DNA from 3 places in the Pseudoalteromonas sp. APM04 genome. Region 1 is predicted to be linked to each of the others. Evidence: predicted binding sites of a transcription regulator. Region 1 holds the regulator's gene; each other region holds the start of a gene.
What was found. Region 1 encodes FliA, which starts transcription of late flagellar genes. Its sites were predicted from a motif close to CTAAAGNTNNNNNNNNNNNNGCCGATA; they were not measured.
Positions count from the first base shown of each region.

Region 2: MTP24_RS01435 (DUF5610 domain-containing protein) is a predicted target of FliA. The motif match lies at 3,186-3,212, and genes of this name have one in related genera.
Region 3: MTP24_RS06240 (VC2046/SO_2500 family protein) is a predicted target of FliA. The motif match lies at 2,708-2,734, and genes of this name have one in related genera.

Region 1 is NZ_CP094441.1:947,229-953,910, reverse strand. Features, by position in the region: gene MTP24_RS04495 (chemotaxis response regulator protein-glutamate methylesterase) at 1-317, opposite strand, end outside; gene MTP24_RS04490 (chemotaxis protein CheA) at 377-2,620, opposite strand; gene MTP24_RS04485 (protein phosphatase CheZ) at 2,636-3,403, opposite strand; gene cheY (chemotaxis response regulator CheY) at 3,422-3,805, opposite strand; gene MTP24_RS04475 (RNA polymerase sigma factor FliA) at 3,845-4,555, opposite strand; gene MTP24_RS04470 (MinD/ParA family protein) at 4,582-5,442, opposite strand; gene flhF (flagellar biosynthesis protein FlhF) at 5,435-6,682, opposite strand, start outside.
Region 2 is NZ_CP094441.1:290,843-297,524, forward strand. Features, by position in the region: gene MTP24_RS01410 (serine/threonine protein kinase) at 1-146, shown strand, start outside; gene MTP24_RS01415 (thiol:disulfide interchange protein DsbA/DsbL) at 181-804, shown strand; gene MTP24_RS01420 (thiol:disulfide interchange protein DsbA/DsbL) at 821-1,459, shown strand; gene MTP24_RS01425 (DUF523 domain-containing protein) at 1,519-1,971, shown strand; gene trmA (tRNA (uridine(54)-C5)-methyltransferase TrmA) at 1,982-3,079, opposite strand; gene MTP24_RS01435 (DUF5610 domain-containing protein) at 3,242-4,369, shown strand; gene murI (glutamate racemase) at 4,447-5,247, shown strand; gene MTP24_RS01445 (RNA-binding protein) at 5,210-5,689, opposite strand; rRNA gene MTP24_RS01450 (16S ribosomal RNA) at 6,312-6,682, shown strand, end outside.
Region 3 is NZ_CP094441.1:1,303,341-1,310,022, reverse strand. Features, by position in the region: gene MTP24_RS06260 (sel1 repeat family protein) at 1-92, shown strand, start outside; gene MTP24_RS06255 (SulA-like leucine-rich domain-containing protein) at 381-824, shown strand; gene MTP24_RS06250 (YchJ family metal-binding protein) at 854-1,333, shown strand; gene MTP24_RS06245 (DUF6172 family protein) at 1,648-1,950, opposite strand; gene MTP24_RS06240 (VC2046/SO_2500 family protein) at 2,146-2,673, opposite strand; tRNA gene MTP24_RS06235 (tRNA-Tyr) at 2,786-2,870, shown strand; tRNA gene MTP24_RS06230 (tRNA-Tyr) at 2,920-3,004, shown strand; gene MTP24_RS06225 (SprT family zinc-dependent metalloprotease) at 3,243-3,929, opposite strand; gene MTP24_RS06220 (MHYT domain-containing protein) at 4,205-6,376, shown strand; gene MTP24_RS06215 (two-component system response regulator) at 6,385-6,682, shown strand, end outside.

The sequences.
Region 1 (6,682 bases):
TTAGGTAAAAAATCCATCGCTCCAGCATCAAGCGCATCAAGTGTTGCTGTTGCGCCAGCACGGGTTAAAGAGGAAAACATTAATATTGGCGTGGGGTTATTTGCCATTATCTCTTTAACAGCACTGATACCATCAAGCACAGGCATTTCTACATCCATCGTGATCATATCAGGACGAAGCTGAGCCGTTTTTTCTACAGCCTCTCTGCCATTAATGGCAAAACCTATAACTTGTATATCGCTGTCTTGTTCAAGGATTTCGCTTACTCTACGACGAAAAAAGCTTGAATCATCAACAACTAAAACTTTTACGGCCATTTAGCTCTCTTATTAAATTTATACGTAGGCACACATCTTATGTGTACCTACTTTATGATTTAGCCAGCGTAGTGTTTTAACATATTTGGAACATCTAAAATTAGTGCAATTCCACCATCTGATGTAATAGTTGCGCCTGCCATACCTGGGGTACCCTGCAAAAGAGCATCAAGAGGTTTAATTACAACTTCTTCTTGACCTATTAAAGAATCAACTACAAAACCAACCTGCTGAGTACCTATTTGAACAATAACAACATGACCTTGCGCTTTGCGCTGAGTGCGATCTGCTCCTTTAACTAACCAATGCTCAAGATAAAATAGCGGTATCGCTTTCTTACGTACAATAATAGTTAGTTGACCATCAACTACATTTGTTTTGGTTAGATCTAAATGGAATATTTCACTTACACCAGCTAATGGTAATGCAAATGTTTGTTCGCCAACTACAACCATCAAGGTTGGTAATATCGCAAGTGTTAACGGTACTTTTATTTCTAAAATTGTACCAACACCTAGCTCTGACTGAATACTCACTGAGCCATTAAGTTGAGTGATTTTAGTTTTTACAACATCCATTCCCACACCACGCCCTGAGATGTCAGAGATCTCTTCTTTGGTAGAAAATCCTGGTGCAAAGATTAAATTGTACGCCTCGGTATCCGATAAACGGCTCGCCTGGTCGTGATCTAAAACGCCTTTACTGATTGCTATTTTTTTGAGCTTTTCAGCATCCATACCCGCACCATCATCTTTGATGGTAAGCAAAATATGGTCTCCCTCTTGAGACGCTGAAAGTGTAACATTACCCGTCCGAGGTTTGCCTGCTGCTTCACGAGCTGCTGGCATCTCTATTCCGTGGTCAACTGAGTTTCTAACTAAGTGAACAAGCGGGTCTGCAAGTGCCTCAACCAAGTTTTTATCTAAATCAGTTTCTTCACCAACAAGCTGTAAACTAATATCTTTATTTAAGCTTCGTGCTAAGTCACGAACAACGCGAGGGAAGCGGCCAAATACCTTTTTAATTGGCTGCATTCGCGTTTGCATTACTGCGCCTTGGATATCAGCCGTCACAACATCTAAGTTAGAAATGGCTTTGCCCATTGCTTCACTTTCTGAGTTAGTGGCTAAACTTACCAATCTGTTACGAACAAGTACAAGCTCACCCACCATATTCATTATTTGGTCTAGGCGTTTTGTGTCAACTCGGACTGTTGTTTCTGCTTGCGGAGGAGCTGGCTTTTTCACAGCTGCAGGCGCTGGAGCTGCTTTTTCTGCAGGCTTTTGCACTGGTTTTGGCGCAGCGGCTTTTACAGGTTCAGGCTTTTTGACAGGCTCACTTACCTTAGCCACAGGTTTAGCAGCGGGCTTCGGCTCTGAAGCTGCAGGGCTCTCTATTGATTTAGGGGCACCTGATCCATGAAGTTCGTCAAGCAATGCTTCAAACTCATCATCGCTAATTTCATCATCGCTAGAATCACTTGCAGGTGAACGTGTTGAAGGCGTTGCAGAGCTTTCTGCAGAATTATTACTTGCTGTTTGCTCTTTTACAGGCTCACTGGCCGCAACAGCACCAAAGCTTCCAACGCCATGAAGTTCATCAAGTAAGTTGTCAAACTCATCATCTGTAATGTCTCCACTGACATCACTACTACTGGACGCGCTTTCAGCTACAGGGCTTTGACCTTTTCCATGTAATTCGTCTAGTAAGTTTTCAAATTCATCTTCTGTTATTTCGTCAATCTGAGTTTCATCATCGCTTTGTTCAACTGTTCCACCGCTAAATAGCTCGTCAAATGCAAACGGATCTTCTTCATCAGTTCCTGAGGCTTCCTCGGCAACTGGGGCATCAATAACCTCGGCTTGAGGTTCTTCAGTTGAATCAACTGGTGAGTCACCAGCAAGCTCTTCTTCTGTTGGAGGTAAACCTAGTTTATGAAGGGTTTCAAGAAGTTCGGGATCAGCGGGTTCTGGTTTGTCACGATTTTGAATGGTAGCAAACATCTCGTTAATCGTATCGAGAGCTTGTAAAATTACGTCCATCAACTCCGAATTAACCGTTCGTACGCCTTGCCTAAGCAGGTCGAACACATTCTCTGCGCCATGACATGCGTCAACGAGCTCGGTCATAGCTAAAAACCCAGCACCACCTTTTACAGTGTGAAACCCTCTAAATATGGCATTGAGTAATTCGGTGTCCTCTGGATTGTTTTCCAGCTCAACTAACTGTTCAGATAAAAGCTCTAGGATTTCTCCTGCCTCTACAAGAAAGTCTTGTAAAATATCTTCATCGACTTCAAACATGCAGTTACTCTCCTCTTAGAAGCCCAAACTTGATAAAAGATCATCGACTTCATCTTGATCAGATACAACATCATTACGTGATTCTTTATCAATAATAGGGCCTTCTGGACCTGCTAAAGTTTGTTCGTCTAATGGTTCATTTGTTTTTTGTTGTTCTATTTTTTCGGCTTTACTTTCGCTTTGATCAGCGAAGGCTGTCAAAAGATGAATTAAGCTTTCTTCAACTTCTCTAACAAGCTCAATAACTCGGCGAATAACTTGTCCGGTTAAATCTTGATAGTCTTGTGCCATAAGTACATTAGTCATCAAACTTTGCAGCTCATCGGTTTTATGATGAGAATTGTTCATAAACTTATCAATGCTGTGGCATAACGATTTAAACTCCCCTAACTCAATCTCTCGATTCATTAGGCGATCCCATGTCGGTTTGATATGAGATATTTCGTCTGCCAACTGTTGAGCAATTGGTAGGCTAGCCTCAACAGCATCCATTGTTTTATTCGCGGCATTTTCTGTCATTTCTATAACATAATTGAGCCGTTTTTTTGCATCTGGAATAGCATCGGTAGTTAAGTCAGATAAGCGAGTGTCTAGCTCAAAGCTTTTTAAAGCTTCATGCAATTGACGGGTTAACTTTCCAACCTCAGCAAATATTTCAGATTGCTCCTTAGAAGCGGTATCTAAAATTAACTGATTGGCTTTGTCTTGCTCACCGTTTTCTAGAAAAACAACGAGCTGACGAGCTTGTTCTAAAGTTATTTGAGGCGCAGCAAGTGCTGACATAAGCCTCTCCCCCTATCATTAGCCTAAACGTTCAAATACTTTTTCTAATTTAGTTTTGAGTGTTCCAGCAGTAAATGGCTTAACGATATAACCATTAACACCTGCCTGTGCTGCCGCTATAATTTGTTCTTTTTTAGCTTCAGCCGTTACCATCAATACTGGAATGTGTTTAAGCTTATCATCCGCACGTATTGCTCTTAGTAGGTCTATACCCTGCATTCCTGGCATATTCCAATCGGTAACAACAAAATCAAATACTTGATTTTGTAGCATTGGCAAAGCGGTTGACCCATCGTCTGCTTCTTGAACATTAGTGAAACCTAAGTCACGCAACAGATTTTTAATAATACGTCTCATTGTTGAAAAATCGTCAACAACCAGAATTTTCATGTTTTTATCCAAAACATCCCCCAGTGAGGTCTTAACCTTGTTTACTTACTACTAATTTATCCAGTCATTGATTTTAGCTTTAAGCTTAATCATCGCCTGACCATGTATTTGACTTACACGCGATTCACTTACATCGAGTATATGCCCTATTTCTTTTAAATTCATTTCATCGTTATAGTACAAAGACAGCACCATTGCATCACGTTCTGGTAAAGATTTTATTGCACCTAATAGAGACTCGTTAAACCGCTCATTTTTAACATTATTAAACGGTTTGTCTAGCGCTAAATCTTGGCCCACTGGACTGATGGCATCTTCATCAACACCAAGGTCTTCAATACCGAGTACTTTACTTGCATTTACATCGTTTAAGATATGATGGTACTCATTTAACGAAATTTCAAGTTTTTCAGCAACTTCTATATCTGTTGGCTCACGGTTTAAGCTTTTTTCTAAAAAAGCAATTGTTTCGGCCACCAAACGGCTTTTACGATGTACTGAACGGGGTGCCCAATCGCCACGTCGCATCTCGTCAAGCATTGCCCCACGAATACGAATCCCCGCAAAAGTTTCAAAGCTAGCCCCTTTGGTTGCATCAAAACTTTTAGATGCTTCAATCAGACCTATCATTCCTGATTGTATTAAATCGTCCAGCTGCACGCTGGCTGGTAAACGCGCTATAAGATGACATGCCACTTTTTTGACAAGTGATGCATGTTTTTCAACAATCACATTTAAGTTTTGTGCTGATTGATATCCCATAACTTTATTCACCAATGTTGTCATAATTAGCCGTTTACTAGTTTCTCTATGAAAAACTCCAGATGACCTGATGGTTGATTAGGTATTGGCCATTTAACTGCTTTTGTTGCTAACGCTTGAAAAGCAAGTGCCGCCGGCGAATTAGGAAAAAGCTCTACAATAACTTTTTGGCGACGCGTTGCTTTGCGCATATTTTCGTCGTAGGGAACCGTTGCGACCAGGTCCATTGATACATCTAAAAAACGATCGGTCACTTTGGAAAGTTTAGCAAATAACTCTTGCCCTTCACGCATACTACGGACCATATTTGCAACAATTTTAAATTTGTATACACCATGCTCGCGACTCAACACTTTAATGAGCGCGTAAGCATCTGTAATCGATGTGGGCTCGTCGCATACAACAACCATGACGTCTTGTGCCGCGCGAGAAAAACTCAGCACCATGTCTGAAATACCTGCGGCTGTATCGACAATTAAAATATCAAATTCTGTATTTAATTCACTAAAAGCCCGTATAAGTCCCGCGTGCTCTGAAGGCGATAATTCAACCATACTTTGAGAGCCTGACGTTGCGGGTACAATCTTTATACCTGCGGGGCCTTCAACTAAAATTTCATCAAGTTCACATTCACCAGATAAAACATGTGATAAGTTACGTTCAACACGTAGTCCTAGCATAACGTCACAGTTTGCTAAGCCTAAATCGGCATCAAGAACCAACACTCTGTTACCTTGCTGGCCTAATGCAATTGCAGTATTCAGAGAAACATTTGTTTTTCCTACTCCACCTTTACCGCCAGTGACAGCGATAACTTTTACGCCGTTGTTATTGTTTTGACTCATTTTGCGCAGGCCACTTGCTTGATCTAATACTGTGTTAATCATACATCCCTACTGTGCTTGGCGCCACTGCTTGGTGCCTTGAATGTTGTACTTTTGCTCTTTTTAAATAGAGTTGCTCAGCCTTTTTAACTAGTTTTTCAGCATTTGCAACTCGAATATCTTCTGGTACTCGTTGACCGTTAGTAAGATACCCTATTGGAAGGCGATTTTGAATCGCTATACTAATAATCTCACCTAAACTTAAAGATTCGTCTAATTTGGTGAATATACAACCACTTAACTGCACTTTTTTAAAGTGCCTAACGGTTTCTTGCAACACATGTATTTGCGATGTTGCGCTGAGCACTAAATAACTGCGAATATCAACACGCTGATTACGCATTAGCGTATTAAGTTGCTCTGTTAAGCGCAAGTCGCGTTGGCTCATACCCGCAGTATCAATTAATACTAGTCGTTTATTTCGTAAATGATATAAAACTTCAGCTAATTCATTAGCATCTTTAACTTGCTTTACACCACAACCTATAATTCGGCCATAAGTGGCGAGTTGCTCATAAGCACCAATTCTGTATGTGTCTGTTGTGATTAAAGCGACTTTGTCTGCACCGTATTTTTGTGCGCCAAGCGCAGCTAATTTAGCAACGGTTGTTGTTTTGCCAACACCCGTTGGGCCGACTAAGGCGTATACACCGCCTTGACGTAAAATCTCGTTGTTGGTTGTCTGCATCTGATCTTCAACCATTGTTAAAAGTGCTTTCCAACCTTGCTGGCGAGATACATCGTCAGGTACAAAGCACGCCATTTGCTCAGCAACATCTTTATCTATTCCCATACCGACTAAACGATCAATCATGCATGCACGAGTAGGATCGCGTCTTGCCATGTCTTGTTGCATAAGCCCTGACACTTGATGTTCTAACAATTGACGAATGGCATTCATTTCGTCACGCATTGACGAAATTTGCTCACTTTCAGTATGCTTAGTTTCTTCGCGAGGTGTCACTGGACTGTCAAGATCATCAAAACCACTTTCTAAATCATCAAATCCAAGGCTGTCTGCTTGTGTTTGCGGACGCGCTGAAGCTTGACGTTCATTAATGAATATAGGACGAGGACGCTGCTCTTGAACTGGCTCTTGGTAGTTGTCTGTAGTATCAATACCTGATTGAGAAAACATAGAAGCCAATTCTGCAGAACGAGGGCGTGGGGCTTGACGCTCTAATAATGCCTGAAGACTATCGGCTACTTTCGCTTGTGGCTCTGGTTTAGCGCGAAGAGGCTC
Region 2 (6,682 bases), 660 kb from region 1:
GATGGGTGGCAAAAAGGTGGAGCGATCCAGCTTTTGTGCGGAACTTTTCATGGTTTGCTGATGACAAATACTGGGAGCAACAAATTTTAGCGCTTAAAGAACAACTTGCTGCACTGCAAGAACCGCCGTTAAAGTTATTGCCGTAAATTATTATTTAATGACGAGTACAACGAGACACTAATGCTTAAAAAACTAAAACTGAGCCTACTTCTTTTATGTTTACCATTTGCAGCCTTTGCTGCACAGTTTGAGGCAAATAACCAATACACGATTATTAAAACTGAAAAAAGCACAACACCACAGGTAACAGAGTTCTTTTCATTTTATTGTCCGCACTGTTTTAAATTTGAACCAGTGGCTAAAGCAATTGAAAAAAAACTGCCTGAAGGCACTGATTTTGTTAAAAGTCACGTCAACTTTTTACGTGGTGTATCTCCACAGGCACAAAGTAATTTAAGCTTTGCTTACTTAATCGCAAAACAACAAGGGCAAGCACAAAATATAGCTGACCAAATTTTTAGAAGTATCCATATTCAAGGTGCGCCTTTAACAGAAGTTAAAGACCTTAAAAAGCTATTGGAAGTAAATGGAATAGACAGCGACACATTTGACCAAGCGATTGCAAGCATGCCAATTATTGCCGAAGAGCAAGCAATGCAAGATAAGCAAAACAAATATTCAAAGTTAGGTGCGTTAACTGGTGTACCTACTTTTATTGTTAACGATAAATACAAAATCAATATTAACACCATAAAAAACCAACAAGAACTTGATGAGTTAATTGCGTTTTTATTAGCATTATAAATTTTGGAGCATAAGAATGATTAAACTACTTAAAGCAGGGTTACTTGCATTAGTATTACCGATGGCAGCAACAAGCTTTGCGGCGGACTACCAAGAAGGCGTCCATTACGATGTTATTGCTGAACGTGCCACTAAAAAGCCAGAAGTAAAAGAGTTTTTCTCTTTTTACTGCCCGGCGTGTAATAACTACGAGTCACTGATCAGCGAATTTAAGCCTAAACTAGATAAAAATGTTAAGTTTAAAAAGAGTCACGTTGACTTTGTGGGTGTTCGTAATCCAGAAAACCAACAAATGATGAGCCAAGCACTTGCAACTGCTGAAGTACTTCCTCAGAAAGAGAAACTTATCGCAGCTATTTTTAATCATATTCACACTAAGCGCGCTAAATTTAACGAATTAGCTGACGTGAAAGATGTGTTTGTTGCGCAAGGTGTTGATGGCGATAAGTTTGATAAGTTATTTAAAAGCTTTTCGGTTCGTACATTAAGTTCTAAGATGAAACGTGATCAAGAATACTTTAAAGAAAAAGGTGCTCTTCGTGGTGTACCCACATTTATCGTAAACGGTAAGTATAAATTAAACTTAGGCCGTGAATCGGGTGTTACAGCTCCTGAAGATATCAGTAAATTAATTAATTACTTAGCTAACAAGTAAGTTTAGCTAAAATCAAAAAAGCTCCTTAGGGAGCTTTTTTGCTTTATAAGGATGTAGCAATGAAAAAAATATTAGTATCGAGTTGCTTGCTAGGGCAGCCTGTTCGTTATGATGGGAAAGGACAAACATTACAGCATCCACAATTACGGGTATGGCAAAGTAATAAGAAAATAATATCCTTTTGTCCTGAAGTGGCTGGTGGGCTATCTACTCCTAGAGCTCCTGCTGAAATAATACAGGGGAAAGTAATTACTAATTCAGGCGAAGATGTAACAGAGCAATTTCAAACTGGGGCTAATATAGCGCTAGAACTTTGTAAAAAATATAAAGTTCATTTTGCTTTACTTAAAGAATCGAGCCCTTCTTGCGGACGAAATACAATATATGATGGAAAGCATCGCGGAATAAAAATCGAAGGTCTAGGTTTAACTGCAGCATTATTAATAAAGAATGGAGTTCAAGTATTTAGTGAAGAGCAAATACCAGCACTTATAAAAGCACTGGCACTTTAATTTGGGTTGGTTATTTACGCTGTAAGAAAACACCCGACTCTATGTGATGTGTATAAGGGAACTGATCAAATATCGCAAAGCGCTTAACGTTATGCGAACGCGTTAAATGATCTAAATCGCGTTCCAGTGTGTCAGGATTACACGATATATAAATTATGTTTTCGTAATTAGCCACTAAATCACAGGTTAACTCATCCATACCAGCGCGTGGCGGGTCGACTAATATGGTTTGGCAGTCATAGCTTTTAAGGTCAATACCGTCTAAACGAGAAAAAGTACGTTCGCCATTCATTGCTTGAGTAAACTCTTCGCTCGACATACGAATAATATCTAGGTTGTCTACATTGTTTTTGGCAATATTATATTGAGCAGAGTGAACAGACGATTTAGATATTTCAGTTGCGAGTACTTTATTAAAAGATCCCGCTAGCGCAATAGAAAAGTTACCATTACCGCAGTAAAGCTCTAGTAAATCATTTTTAAGTGGTTTACATAAATCTTGTGCCCACTCAAGCATACTTATATTTACTTTTGCATTAGGTTGCGTAAAGCTATTTTCTACTTGTTGGTAAATTAGTTCTTGGCCATTTACAGTTAATTGCTCTGTTACAAAGTCATCACCTAGCACTTCTTTCTGCTTACGTGCTCGGCCAATAAAATCTATTTTATATTTTTCACTCAGTTTTGCCTTTAGTGACTTAATTTCACGTAGCCATTCATCATCAAGCGGCTTGTGATAAAGCAAGCTCACTAAAATTTCACCACTGAGTGTAGACAGGTAATCTATTTGAAATAGCTTCCGGCGTAAAACCTCGCATGGTTTAAGGTTTTCAATCATCACCTGCATGATTTCACTAACAAGCGGTGCCGCAGGGTCAAACGTATCAACGCGTATTTTTTCTTTAGTTTGCTGATCAAACATTATATGAAACAGATCGTCTCCATCATGCCATACTCTAAATTCGGCACGTTGGCGGTAGTTAATTGGCTCCGAGCTAAATACTTCTAGCTGCTCCACACCAAAACGTTGAAACTGTGAAGTTATACGCTGTTCTTTTTCACTTAACTGCGCTTGGTACTGTGTGGTATCTATTTTAATAACTGCCATTCGCGTTACTACCTTATCTAAGATCTGTTTATCGGCGCTATTGTAGGGAGCGGTTCGCATTTGTCTAGTTTTGGCAAGAATAAATGATGTTTTTTTGCACGGTTTACTTTAGTTTTTTATGCCCTGGCCGATAACAAACTACGCATGCTCAGGAGACGATTCATGAAAATAGGCAATTATGGCTTTATACCAAGCCAGAACATAAACAAATTCAACAACAAAGCTGACGTACAACAACCTACCATCGCGTCTCCGCAAGACAGCTATCAGCAACGAGGTAAAGAATTAGCTGCTAAAGTTTTAGGTGATAAAATGGCAGAGCAGCTTGGTTTGCCAGTCCAAGAAAAAAAAGCAGATAAGCCCCTTTTTGATTTTGAAGCAATAGTTAAAAATGTACTCGACTTTGTCACCGGCGCCGTTAATAAAGCAAAAGCTGATGGTGCCGATGACGATAAATTAAAAGGTATGCTAAGTGATGCCCGTAAGGGGGTGCAAATAGGTATTGATGACGCTGTTGATGAGTTAAAAGAATCCGGCGTTCTGAACGATGAAACCCAAGAGGGAATCAACAAATCAAAAGAAGGTATTTTTGATGGCCTTAATAAGTTTGAAGATAACTTGTTCAACCCAATGCCCGCTAGTGTGGGGGTAACTCAAGCACAATACGCAAGTTTAAGTAATAATGCTCAGTACAGTTTCACAACCGCAGAAGGTGATGAAGTAACGATAAGTTTTGCCGATGCGTTTAAATCTCAGTCTGCTAGTAGCTATCAGCGTGGTAAGGGAGGGGAGGCATTCGTAAGTGAATCATCACAATCGAGAGAGCTTTCATTTTCAATGTCAGTTAACGGCGACCTTAATGATAAAGAGCAAGAAGCAATTAATGAGTTAATGGAAAACCTACAAAACGTAAGTAAGACCTTTTTTAGCGGCGATTTAGAGCAGGCATTCGAAGAAGCGCAAGAGCTTAGTTTAGGCAATGAACAACTTGTCGCATTTTCAATGGATTTACGCCAAACCAAAACAGTTGCTGCAATAAAGGGTTACGAAGAAAATAAACCGGCTCCAGAAAAAGTAATTGCAGATAAAGTAGCGCCTTTTAATGATGACCTCCGAGAGGCATTTTCTAAAGCAACCGAGCTAGGTATTCAAAATCAGTTATCAGGCATTATGCAGTGGCTTAATGAAGATCAAAGTGAGATCGATAAACTGGTTGATTACACAAAAGCTATGTTTGAAAACCTTAATAAGTTAAATAGCGCGACAAAGCAAACAGCAGAGGAAGTTTAACCTCAACATTAAACTACTTTCTTTTGCAAAAATCACATGGCAAACTGCCGTTCTAATCTAATAATAGGAACGGTCGTTTGTCAGCGCATATAATGGTTTTTGATTCAGGGATTGGTGGCACAACAGTACTTGATCATATAAAGCAACGTATCCCGAATGCTCAATATAGCTATTTTATGGATAATGCTTTCTTACCTTATGGAGCTCAAACACAACAAACAATTATTAATCGTTTGTGTTCGCTCATTCATTTCATTAAGTTAAATAAGCTAAACGTCGATTTAATTGTAATAGCATGCAACACGGCATCCACATCGGCATTAAGTGCTGTACGCAAAATTACAGATATACCCATAGTTGGTGTTGTACCAGCAATCAAGCCCGCCGCAGAATTAACACGTTCAAATCACATTGCTTTACTGGCAACACCTGCAACAATAGCGAGCTCATATACAAATAAGTTAATAGCGCAGCACGCTAGTAATGTAACTGTTAACTTATATAGCAGTGTTGAGTTGGTAAACGTTGCTGAATTACTTTTCTTTAATGGCTATTTAGATACAAATAAATTACATGCTGTACTTGAAGGCTTGAGTATTGAAAAGCAAACAGATGTGCTTGTATTGGGGTGTACTCACTTTCCGATACTTACAAAGCAGATTAGTGAGCACTTTAAAAATAGCATTCAGCTGGTGGATTCTGGTGCAGCAATAGCAAATAGGGTTATTTATCTATTAACTGAGTCAGGTTTATTAGCACAAAATATACCTGGCATAAAAAAGCCATTGCAATACTATGCAACGGCTAATGTGATCAGCGATAAACTTGCGGTTAAGCTAGTTAAACTGATTGATCCGCCTGAGCTCGAAGCGTATTAGAATCATCTTCTTGTTTTTGTTTTGCTTCACGAACTTTTAAAGTACGTTGTTGGAACTCACTATCGTTCAAGTTAGCAATAGCATTGTCTGCATCAGCTTGCGCCATTTCAACAAAACCAAAGCCACGACGTTTGCCTGTATTTTTATCCTTTAATAGACGAACGTTGAATACTTTACCTTGCTCTTCAAACAAAGCACGAACAACACCTTCGTTTGCACGGTAAGGAAGGTTACCAACGTAAAGTGTTTTAGTTTTTACTTCAGCCTCTTCTAAAACGTCAGAAGACATAGCAGCAATAACTAGCCCACCTATTAATAAGCCAACAGCAAATACAATTGCAGGGTCAAGTTCTAAGCTTCCAAGGGCGAACTTAACAATAACAAAACCAACTACAGCAATAACAACAGAAAAGATAAAAGATTTTTGATCGGGTAATTTCATTTTAGATCTACCAATAAACAGGAAATAAACATTAATTTAACATTGTGAACTTGCTATCTTAACGTCTTAAACGAACTTAGCAATGATATTTATATGAAATTATAAAAAACAGTGTAAAAAAACATCAATTTAAGCGTGTTTTAACATGGTTTTTTGTGGTTTTGTTCTAATTTTGTTCGAACAGTAAAAAGATCTAAAAAAAGGGTTGATCTGTTTTCGGATCTCCCTATAATGCGACCCCACTGAGACGGGAAACGCTGAAGCATAGCAAAGTGTTAGCGGCTCAGAGAGTTAAGTAAAACTTTGGTTTTAAATTGTCGTAAGAAAGTTTAAAACAAAGTGTTGACTCGAAAAATAAAGGGTGTATTATACGCATCCCTAGCGACAGCGTCGCAACGTTCTTTAACAATATAAAGCAATCATCTGTGTGGGCACTCGTACAGATTGAGTTCTAACAGCCAAGCTTAGTTCGCTAAGTGAGGCAAACAAATTAGAGTCTCAATTGAAACTGAGTGACCAACAGAATAATTACTTAGGTAGTTATTCAGCACAGTCAATTCAATATCGAAAGATATTAAATAAATTCAGAATTCATTGAGCTGTCGAAAGACACAAAACTTTTTAATTGAAGAGTTTGATCATGGCTCAGATTGAACGCTGGCGGCAGGCCTAACACATGCAAGTCGAGCGGTAACAGAAAGTAGCTTGCTACTTTGCTGACGAGCGGCGGACGGGTGAGTAATGCTTGGGAACATGCCTTGAGGTGGGGGACAACAGTTGGAAACGACTGCTAATACCGCATAATGTCTACGGACCAAAGGGGGCTTCGGCTCTCGCCTTTAGATTGGCCCAAGTGGGATTAGCTAGTTGGTGAGGTAATGGCTCACCAAGGCAACGATCCCTAGCTGGTTTGAGAGGATGATCAGCCACACTGGAACTGAGACACGGTCCAGACTCCTACGGGAGGCAGCAGTGGGGAATATTGCACAATGG
Region 3 (6,682 bases), 360 kb from region 1:
AGCGTTTTAAGGATGCCCAATGTTATGCAGCCAGTTTATATGAACAAATTCATCAATTACAATATGCCCATTTAATCCCCCCTGCCCCTTAGTAAAAGCCCGAAACTTAGCTCGTAAAAGTACTGTATACAATACAGAGCTATAATTTAAATTTATAAAAAACGTAAGCAAACCTTTTCAACCTGTATAAACAACACTCACCCAATAATATTCCAATCAAAATAAAAGCGATTAGTATCAATGATATAAACTTTAAAATTAAAATTCTTAAAAATAGACAATAAATTTGTATAAAAAAATAGCAAAAAAACACTTGCGCCATAACACTGTATAAACTACTGTATGCATGTACTGTATATAAACCCAGTGAGCGAGATGATATGTTACAGCCAATAACCGTAAGAACAGTAAAAAGCTATCAACAAGACGAACTATCTGATTGTGTTAACGTGATTCAAATTGAAGATGATATATCGGCAACGTTTGAGCTGTTAAAGGTGCTACACCAGTATAATAGTTTAAATGCTTGGACTTTATTAATCGCACCAGATCATGTTCCTAGTAAAGCTTTGCTTGATTCATGTTCAATAGACACAAGTAAACTATTAGTCATTAGGCAAAAACATTTAGTAAATTTAGAATATGTACTGCGTAGCGCACTGCATAATGGTAACTTTGCAGCGGTCATTACATGGACTGATATGTTAAACAATCAGTTATTGAGCAACTTATCGCTTAACTTAAGTAACACAAAAACAAAGTTATACTGTTTTACTAAAAATTCTGACGTACTTGATATACCTTACATACAGCAAGCTTGCTAAAATGATGTTTTAAATCTTATGTAACAATTATGAATTATTTAAATAACAACACTTGTTTTTGTGGAAACCAAAAAAATTACGAAGATTGCTGTGAACCACTGCTATTAGGTGATAAACAAGCAGAAACACCCGAGCAGTTAATGCGCTCTAGGTATACAGCTTACGTACAAAAAAATGCTAAATACGTATACCAAACATATGCAAGTGAAAAGCAAGCTGAAAACCCTGTAAATGAAATTAAAGAATTTGCGACCAGTTGTCGATTTGTAAGCTTATCTGTTATTGAAACAAACAGCGATGAAAATAAAGGGGTCGTTGAGTTTAAAGCTACCTATTTTTATCAAAACCTATATTGTGTGTTACATGAGCGCTCTCAATTTATAAAAGAGCAAAACCAGTGGCGATATCTCGATGGTATTATATTTCCAGTCGCTGATATAAAAGTTGGCAGGAATGATGATTGCCCTTGTGGCAGCGCAAAAAAATACAAAAAATGCCATAGCGCGTAATCCCCTCTTTTTAAGTGAAGTACATTATTTACTTCACTCCGTTGCTAATTAAATACTCACATTTAATGCATAGCTTCGTAAATTTATTAAACACAACTTCCTCTATAACTTTTAGGTTTAGTACTACCCCTATTAATTAAGTGGTTAATATTTAAGGAAAAAGTAGTGTTAATAACAATTCAACAGTTAAAGCCCTAAAACGATGTAAAATACTTTGAGCTAGCTCAAAAGAAAAAAGCTTGAAGGTAATCTATAGGCATAAAAAATGGGCCAATGGCCCATTTAAATAATTTGATATGCACAAACGCTAATTATTACTCGTCGTTATCAAGGTCTAGCTGTTGACGCTGTGCAGGTTTTGCCAATATTTCTAAGTAAAAAGACATCAATTCTTGCTTTTCAATATCGCTAATACAGTTGCTGATTTCAGCTACATGAACCACTTGCGCATCTTCAACCGTTTTACCAAACTTACAGTCAAATGCCCAATAATCTGCATCTTCTGGTAGAGTTTTGTTGCGCTCTCTTTTCAAATATTTTTTCACTTCATGCTTTGCAGCATCAACCATACGAGGGTATTTGATTTTCTCGTGATTTAGCGTGAATGTTTTCTTCATTACGTTCCTAATTACCTTGGTTTAATGATAACGGCATTCATGTCATACCATTTGTAGCCATTATAGCAATTGCATTTAATTTTTGGATGCTTTTTTTACATTAAATCAATTTTTAGTCAATTCGGATTTGGTGCAGTCGTAAAATTTAATCAGTGATGGGTAGTGTAACTAGACACTATTTGATGAAATCATAAATTATGCCATCGTCAAATGTAATGGTTCACGCTGATTTACGTCTGTTAGAACGTCATAAAAGCCTGCGACATCCATTTTTGGATTATCTATTTCTATTTCGTCTTTTTGTAAACGCCTGCGCACAGCAAGTTCACAATTATCTATAATGGGTAGGGGTATGTGGTTTACATCATCTCTAATCGAAAAGGGCTCAGGGTTTAAACACTGATTTAGCTTTATATCGGCCATGCCTTTATTCTCACCAACCGAAGACAAACGCTGTGCATTAAACTGCCCAATTAGCATATTAAATTCACTGGGTGCTAATGGCTGCTTTGGTCCTGCTCCTAATTGCTCTCTTAACTGCGCTTCTTGAGTTGTGTTATCTTCAATTTCACTTTTAGGTAAATGAAATTGACTAAAATCTAAAGCATCTTGTGAAAGCATTGCTAACAGCAATGAAAATTCACCACGGCGGTCTGCATGTACACTTTGGTTTAACCGAGTACTTAATTGCTGCTCTGTGATTAACAAATCATCGATTTGCATAGACTTTAGCCGATTGGAATGAGTAATGAATATTTATCGGCTTTATTTAAATTTTCTTTAGCTTTTTTCTTTACTTAAAGGCACATTTTGCTATTATCAGCGCCGTTGCATTGGAGGGGTTCCCGAGCGGCCAAAGGGATCAGACTGTAAATCTGACGGCTCAGCCTTCGCTGGTTCGAATCCAGCTCCCTCCACCACTTTTCTTACCGCTAAGTTAAGTGGGGCCAAATGTAACAAAAATAGTGTGGAGGGGTTCCCGAGCGGCCAAAGGGATCAGACTGTAAATCTGACGGCTCAGCCTTCGCTGGTTCGAATCCAGCTCCCTCCACCACTTCTTCTATATTCCTATATTCCTATATTCCTATATTCCTATTTTCCTATTTTCCTATTTTCCTATTTTCCTATATTCCTATATTCCTATATTCCTATATTCCTATATTCCTATATTCCTATATTCCTATATTCCTATATTCCTATATTCCTATATTCCTATATTCCTATATTCCTATATTCCTATATTCCTATATTCCTATATTCCTATATTCCTATATTCCTATATTCAAATTAGCTTAAAACACCCACTGTAAACTTGTTCCGTTTGCTTTTAGCCAATCTGATGCAATTTTATGATCAGGAAAAAATGCCTCTACTCTAGCCCAAAAGTCCTTACTGTGGTTTAAATACTGCAAATGAGCAAGTTCATGCACAATTACATAATCAATCATGGCATGAGGAGCCCCTATTAGGTGTAAATTAAAAGTTAGTTCTCGCCTGCTGTTGCAACTCCCCCAACGGCGTTTATATATAGCAATACTTAATTTTTGAGGCAATTCTTCTTTCATTATTTTGCAATAATAGTTGATACGCATTTCAATATACGCCGCCAACTTCTCTTCTAAATACTGTTTAATCAAACTTTCGTATTTACCATTGTAATTTTTTACTCTAGTAGAGTGTGTTACTAACAAAACATTATTGTGTTCTTGAATATCAGATAATGAGCTTTCTAAAAAACTTAATTTAACCCAGTCAGAAAATATCTTAATTTTATTATGGATAAGGGGATACTGCTTAAGATCGACTGCATTAAGCTGCTTTTTTAATTGTGCTTCAATCCAGGGTTGCTTTTCAAGTAACCAGCTATCGATTTGTTTTTGGGCAACATAATGGGGGGCATATACAGTGACAGATTGATCATGAACCTTTATAGCGACTGTTTTTCTTCGTTTACTTTTTTTTAGTTGGTAATCAAACACTGTTTTCTCTCATTGACCTAATTTTAAGTATTCAATACAAATATTTATGCGCTAACCTGATGCAACCCTATTTTGGTTATCATCTGTGTCATTCATATGATAGCAAAATGCTTCTCTATCAGTTTGACAAAATAAATATAAAAAATAATAACTTGAAAACTATACGTTAAAAAATTGAATCAAACTCATTTTTTATACCGCTCTAGTTAATTAAGTATTTATTTATATGATGAATATATTAAACTGGCTACCTAAAGACTAATTTTTGAGCCAATATGCTATCTGCATTTTTTATTACAGACCACGACCCTAGCCTAGTAGTTAACGGCGTTTACGACCCTCTTTTAGTATCTATATCTGTTTTAATAGCAATATTTGCTTCTTTTTTTACAACCCGATTGATTGATTTAGCCAAAGAAACAAAATTTCATAATTATGAACGCCTAGCAAAGTTTACTGCCGCTGCTATATTTTCAGCCGGTATTTGGAGTATGCATTTTATCGGTATGCTGGCCTTCTCGCTCTGCACAAATATTAAATACGACCCAACAATAACTATATTGTCTTTTCTTCCTGCTTTTTTTGCTTGCCTATTTGCAATTTCTATTTTAATTAACAATAAAGCGAGCTTCAAAATACTTGGTTTATGTTCTGTATTATTAGGCGCAGGCATTGGCACAATGCATTATAGCGGCATGGCCGCTATGGAGTTGGCTCCTTTATTACGCTACGACCCACTTATGTTTGTTTTATCAATATTTGTCGCAATAGCACTTTCTTTTATTGCTCTTTATAGTCGATTTAACTTAGATAAATTTTTCCCTACATTAACGCCTCTACAAAGCCGCACCATAAGCGCAATTATTTTGGGCCTTGCTGTTGCAGGAATGCACTATATGGGCATGGCAGCAACCCGTTTTGTTGCAACTTCGCCACTGCTATTCGATGATATTAACGCATCCGCCGGTCTTACATTTGTCGCAATTGCTGTTGCTACAGCAACGGTTGCTATTACAAGCGTCGTGGCGGTTATTAACGGAATGGTTCGTTATAAAATGTTGCTAGAAGAAAAGTCTGCCGATGAGTCTCGCCTGAATGCCATACTCGAAACAGCCATCGATGCCATAGTAACGATTGATCACAGAGGGCATATTTTAAGTTTTAATGCCTCAGCCACACATATTTTTGGCTGGCAAGAACATGAAGTAAAAAACAAAAATATAAAAATGTTAATGGATGAAAAGCTCGCTAAGCATCACGATGAATACCTCTCTAATGCAAAAGATGTTAACTCAAACAAGGTGCTCGGTGTAAACCGTGAAATTTTTGCAAAACACAAAGAAGGCCATCTTTTTCCTATTAGAATAGGCATTGGTGAAGTTAACCAGCCAGGACAAACCCCACTTTATGTTGGTTATATCACTGATTTAACCGAACAACGTGAATTACAACGCAGCCTTGTTGAAAAAGAGCAAAAATACCGTTCTTTAATAAACAATATGCCGGGTGCTGTATTTAGATGTAGGCTAGATGATAATTGGAGTATGTTATTCATAAGCCCAAGTATTTTAGAGTTAACAGGTTATCAATCAAATGAATTTACTGAGCATTGCTTAGAGTTTAACGACCTTATTTTAAAAACTGACCAACAGGCAGTAATAGATGCAGTAACTTCAGCAGTTAAAGAAAAGCGCCAATATTCTATCGAATATAGAATTCGTCATAGAAATGGTAAAGTTTTATGGTTATTAGACCAAGGTAGTTTTTACTTTAATAATAAAGACGAAGCTCAGTGGATAGATGGCGTGCTTATTGATATCACCGAGCGTAAAGAGTACGAAGAGAAGCTCGAAATAGCACAAACAGATCCAAATGCAAAACACATCGATTTTAAAAAAGGATTAGCGTTATGGGGATCGAAGTGTAAACAGCTGACTGAAATCACTAAATTTATTAAAGACAATGACAAACGCTTCGACACACTTATAAACGAGCCTCAGCTAAACACTCAAAATAGCTATAGTTTAATACACACTTTAAAAGGGATTGCTGGAAACCTTGGTCTTATTGCACTAATGAGACTTTTAACAAATCTAGAGCAAGCTATTAAACAAGGTGAGGACGTTGATAATATTTTACAATCAATAAAAGCTGAACTGTCTGTTATTTCTCAATTGTTAACGACAAAAGAATGTGATCAAACTGATAAACCTGAAAGTAAAAACAATGTAGTGTCAATTGATGAATTAACACAGCTGTGTGAAGCACTTTATGACTCAGCACAAAACGCTGAATTAAACGATAATGCATTGACGAACCTGCAAACGTTTTCAGGTGAACCCTTTTCAGATGACATTGCCGCAATAGCTGATGCATTTGATGAATTTGATTTTGAAAATGCGATTCTCAAATTAGACACATTGATAAACAAACTAAACGATATATGAGTATATAAATGATTTTTGCTACACACAGACCTCGGGTTTTAATTGTTGATGATGAGCCTGCGAACCTTAAGGTTATGCGAGAAATACTGGGCAATCAGTACCGACTGTCCTTTGCAAAATCGGGAGAAGCAGCCTTAACATTGCTTGAAAAAGAATTACCCAAACTCATTTTACTCGACATAATGATGCCACATATGAATGGGTTTGAAGTATGTGAACACGTTAAACGTAATCCAAAAACCGCACACATCCCCATTATTTTTGTCACAGCCCTTGGTGACGAGAGCGATGAGTATAAAGGGTTTG